2 regions of the Lysobacter sp. Soil_N_51 genome follow, and region 1 is predicted to be linked to the other one. Evidence: riboswitches for the same ligand, from Rfam matches in the RefSeq annotation. Region 1 holds a riboswitch; the other holds the start of a gene.
The links. A riboswitch is a leader RNA that binds a small molecule or an ion and turns the genes downstream of it on or off. The one in region 1 is predicted to bind cobalamin.

Region 1 (2,197 bases):
GTGGTGTGGCCACCGAACTGCTCGTTGTCGTCGCGGCGCACGCTGGCTTCGAACGACTGGTTGCCGAAGCGGCCCTGGTACTGGAGGAAACCGGCCTTGTTGTCGCGTTCGAGTTCGTCGTACACGGTGTTGCTGTCGACCCGGTCGCGCAGCCAATCGAAGCCCGCGGTCAGCGTATTGCCTTCGAAGAGATTGAAATCGGCCTGCAAGGTCGCGCTGTCGCGATCGGTATCGAAGAAGCCGATGCGCTGCCCCGGAGAAACGCTGTTGGGAAAGGCGTGGGGGCCCTTGAGATCGTAATTCTGCGAACCATCGACATTGCGGCCCGCGCTGAGCTGCACATGCACCGTATCCGACGGACGCCAGTCGAGCTTGCCGCCGATCACCTGCTGCACGGTCTCGGAATAATTGCCGAAGTCGCCGTCGTAGGCGTTCTCGCCTTCCGCGCGCAGCGCCTGGCCTTCGATGCTCCACTGGTCGTTGATCTCGATGCCGCCGCGCAGCGACAGCGAATGGCTCTCGTAGCCGTCGCGATCAGGTTCGTCGGTGAAGCAGCCGGCGAACACCGGGAAGCCGGCGCCGCGGCAGGCGTTGATGCCCTGGGTCTTGCGGAAGCTGTAGTCGGCGCCGAACCAGCCGCGGCCGCTGCGGCCGCCGAAGCCGGTGCCGAATTCGATGGTGCCGTTGCTGCCGCCGCCGACATGCGCGCGCGGGGCGAAGCCCTGCTGCTCGCGGCGGGTGAACACCTGGATCACGCCGCCGATGGCGTCGGCGCCGTACAGGCTCGAACGCGGGCCGCGCACGATCTCGATCCGGTCGATCAATTCGAGCGGCAGGTCCTGCAGCGAGGCCAAGCCCGAGGTCGGCGAACCGATGCGGATGCCGTCGACCAGCACCAGCACGTGGTCGGACTCGCTGCCGCGCAGGAACAGCGTGGTGAGCTTGCCGGCGCCGCCCTGGTTGGCGAGGGTGATGCCGGCGCGGCCGCGCAGCAGATCGTTCAGATCGCGCGCCTGGCTGCGCTGGATGTCGCTGCGATCGAGCACCTCGACCGGGGTCAGCAGGTCGTTGACGCTGACCGCGGTGCGGTTGGCGGTGACGACGACTTCGTCCAGATCGGTGGCCTCGCCGGCGGGCGCCGCGGCCGCGACGGTCGGCAGGGCCAGGGCGATGGCGAAGGAAAGGTTCAGGGCACGCAGACTTGCAACCGGCATGGGGTAGCTCCAGCGCGCGCCGTGGCGCACGCGATTACGACAACGGAATGGGCGGTTGCGAAAGAAGGCGAGCGGGCAGCAAGGCGCACGAAGTGCAACAGCCGCCGCGATGCCCTCCGCATCGCAACCTGTAGCACCCCAAGGCCGGTCTCCGGACTCGCCAGCGGGCCGACGCGGGGTCGACTCCGGTCGCGGCGCCTTCCCGTGCCTTGCACAGTGGCGGATGCCGCGATCTGACTGGCTTACCGTTGCGGGGGCAGTGCCGGAATGGCGCCGGCTCGTCCGATCGGAGGAGGGCGTGTCACCGGCTTCCCGTTTCAACCCCGGCGGCGCAAGCCGTGGGGTCACCTTGAAGCGGTGCGCAGTCTACGCGATGCGGGGGGCAAAGTCCGGGCGGGCCCTCACCCCAACCCCTCTCCCGCAAGCGGGAGAGGGGCTTAAGGCGGCGTGGGGCTGAAAGTCTTCTCTGTCGGGCAGTCCAAAGCGCCCTGGCCGGGAGCCGGGCCAACCACAAGCTCAAGGATGTTCCCTTCTCCCGCCTTGCGGGAGAAGGTGCCCGAAGGGCGGAAGAGGGCACGCGCGCCGGCAACTGCCACGAGGTTCACCGCCGCCGACCGACGCCTTACAGCTCGGGAGAAGGGCTTAAGGCCGCATGGGGCTGAAAGTGTTCTCAGTCGGGCCGTCCACAGCGGCCTGGCCGGAAGTCGCGCCAACCACAAGCTCAAGCACGTTCCCTTCTCCCGCCTTGCGGGAGAAGGTGCCCGAAGGGCGGAAGAGGGCACGCGCGCCGGCAACTGCCACGACGTTCACCGCCATCGACCGACGCCTCACAACTAAGGCCAACCGAACCGGCCGACCTCAATCGTGGCGTTCTTCGCCGTCCTGATCGCCCCGCCGCTCATCGCCGCCGGACCCATCGTCGTCGTCATGCGCCGCCGGGCCGCCGTCGTAGGCGGTGTTGTCCTCGTGCCGTTCCTCGGCAT
Region 2 (2,197 bases), on a different contig from region 1:
TTCGTCCTGCGAAGTGACTTCCAGGATCTCGGTGCACAGGTTCGACAGATGGATGACGTTGCCGTCGCGCAGGGTCTGGTTGGACGCGCGGTTGGACTTGTCCTTGAAGTTCATCCAGCCGTTGCCGGTCTGCGCCAGGGTGCGCATCATCCGGCCGTAGATGTCGCGCGCCTTGACCTTCTTGGCGGCCAGGCCGGCGGCTTCGGCGGCGTGGTAGGCGCGGTCGAAGGCTTCGCCCCACAGGTCGGTCAGCTGCGGCACCTTGGACGGGTCGAACAGCGACCAGTCGGCATCGGCCTCGACCCGGCGCATGAATTCGTCCGGAATCCAGTTGGCCAGGTTGAGGTTGTGGGTGCGGCGCGCTTCGTCGCCGGTGTTGTCGCGCAGTTCCAGGAATTCTTCGACGTCGGCGTGCCACGGCTCCAGGTACACGCAGGCCGCGCCCTTGCGCTTGCCGCCCTGGTTGACCGCCGCGACGGAGGCGTCGAGGGTCTTCAGCCACGGCACGATGCCGTTGCTCAAGCCATTGGTCGAACGGATCAGCGAGCCGCGCGAACGGATGCGCGTATAGCTCAAGCCGATGCCGCCGCTGAACTTGCTGAGCTTGGCCACGTCCATGTAGCGCTTGTAGATGCTTTCCAGCGAATCGTCGGGCGAATCGAGCAGGAAGCAGCTCGACAGCTGTTCGTGGGTGGTGCCGGCGTTGAACAGGGTCGGCGAGGACGGGATGTAGTCGAGCTGGGCCATGCGGCGGTACAGCGCGAGCGCGTCGCTGACGTCTTCGCTCAGCGCGCAGGCGATGCGCAGGAAGAACTGCTGCGGTGTCTCGATGACGGTGCGCGCGGTGGGATGGCGCAGCAGGTAGCGGTCGTACAGGGTGCGCAGGCCGAAGTAATCGAACTTGGCGTCGAGGCTGCGGTCGATCGCGTCGTTGAGCTTGCGTGCGTTGGCCTGGACGAAGGTCACCAGGCGCTCGTTGATCAGGCCCAGTTCGTGGCCGCGCTGGATCGACTGCGAGAACGCGTGGATCTCGATGCCGGCGACTTCCTTCTCGATCACGCCGGCGAGCAGGCGCGCGGCGAGACGGCCGTATTCGGGTTCTTCGGCGGTCAGCAGGGCGGCGGTGCGGATCGACAGTTCGTCGAGTTCCTGGGTGGTCGCGCCGTCGTACAGGCCGGAGATGGTGCGGGTCGCCACGCGCATCGGGTCGATCGAATACAGGTTCTCGCCGCTGCGGGTCACCGCGCGCACGATCTTGTTGAGGTCGACCGGTTCGCGACGACCGTTGCGCTTGGTCACGCTCATGGTCAGGTTGGCGGCGGGCGGGGTCAGGGCGAAACCGGGCGCGGCGTCGTGCGCATCGCGGGCAACGGGTTTGGCGGGGGCGGCGGGGATGTCCGCGACGGGGGCGGCGGACGGATCGGTTGCGAGCGTGGTCATGAGCGTTACTCCGGGGCGTGGATGCACGGTGCGGAGACGCCGACGCACCACCGACGACGAACCGCGCGCGCGGCGTCACCGATGGCACGGCCGTGCCCCCGCGGGCGGGAATCTCGGAGCTTGCTGGCTGGGTGTCGCGCGGCCCGAGACGCGAGGTCCGGGACGGCCGCTCCGCGCATCGCGCCGGAACGGACGGGCGCGACGGTGGACCGTCGTGCCGCGACACCGGCCGTCTTCCTCCGAAGACTCCTTAGGGCCGGGACCGCGCGGTGTGCGACGCGCGGCTGTCGGCAGGTCTTCGGGCTCGGGACCCGGAGCGAGAAACGGGCAAAGAGAAGTGAGCGACGAGGGGTGACCCGTATCTCACTTTTCTTTGCCCGTGTCCCGTTCCTCCTACCAGGATCGCTTCCCAGGCGTACCGCCCAGTGCCATGACCCGTTCGTTTCCCATACCGCTGCGGGGCAGCGCCGGCTTCGAAGCGCGCGTGAGCGCGATTCCTACCGGCTTCCCTTTTCAGCCGACCTCGCGATCGGCACCGACGAGCACAACATAGTGTGGTTGCGCGATTTCGTCAACGCGATATGTGGTGGGAGAATCGTGTATATAAGGAGTGAAGGCGATGCTTCCCTCCACCGCGCATCGGTGTAACCTGCCCGCCATAAGGACTGGGGAACTGTGATGGAAGCACTGCTTGTGTTGTTGGGACTGGGTTTGCTGCTGGTCCCGGTTCTGCTCATCGTCGCGCTGGTCCAGGTGT

Region 2: another riboswitch for cobalamin. It lies ahead of AC3A4T_RS12405 (ribonucleoside-diphosphate reductase subunit alpha); the one in region 1 lies ahead of btuB (TonB-dependent vitamin B12 receptor).

Annotation. Positions count from the first base shown of each region.
Region 1 is NZ_JBDGLR010000002.1:411,247-413,443, forward strand. It holds gene btuB (TonB-dependent vitamin B12 receptor) at 1-1,214, opposite strand, end outside; cobalamin riboswitch at 1,340-1,581, opposite strand; gene AC3A4T_RS04740 (TfoX/Sxy family protein) at 2,073-2,197, opposite strand, start outside.
Region 2 is NZ_JBDGLR010000006.1:93,582-95,778, forward strand. It holds gene AC3A4T_RS12405 (ribonucleoside-diphosphate reductase subunit alpha) at 1-1,305, opposite strand, end outside; cobalamin riboswitch at 1,713-1,995, opposite strand; gene AC3A4T_RS12410 (DUF2339 domain-containing protein) at 2,119-2,197, shown strand, end outside.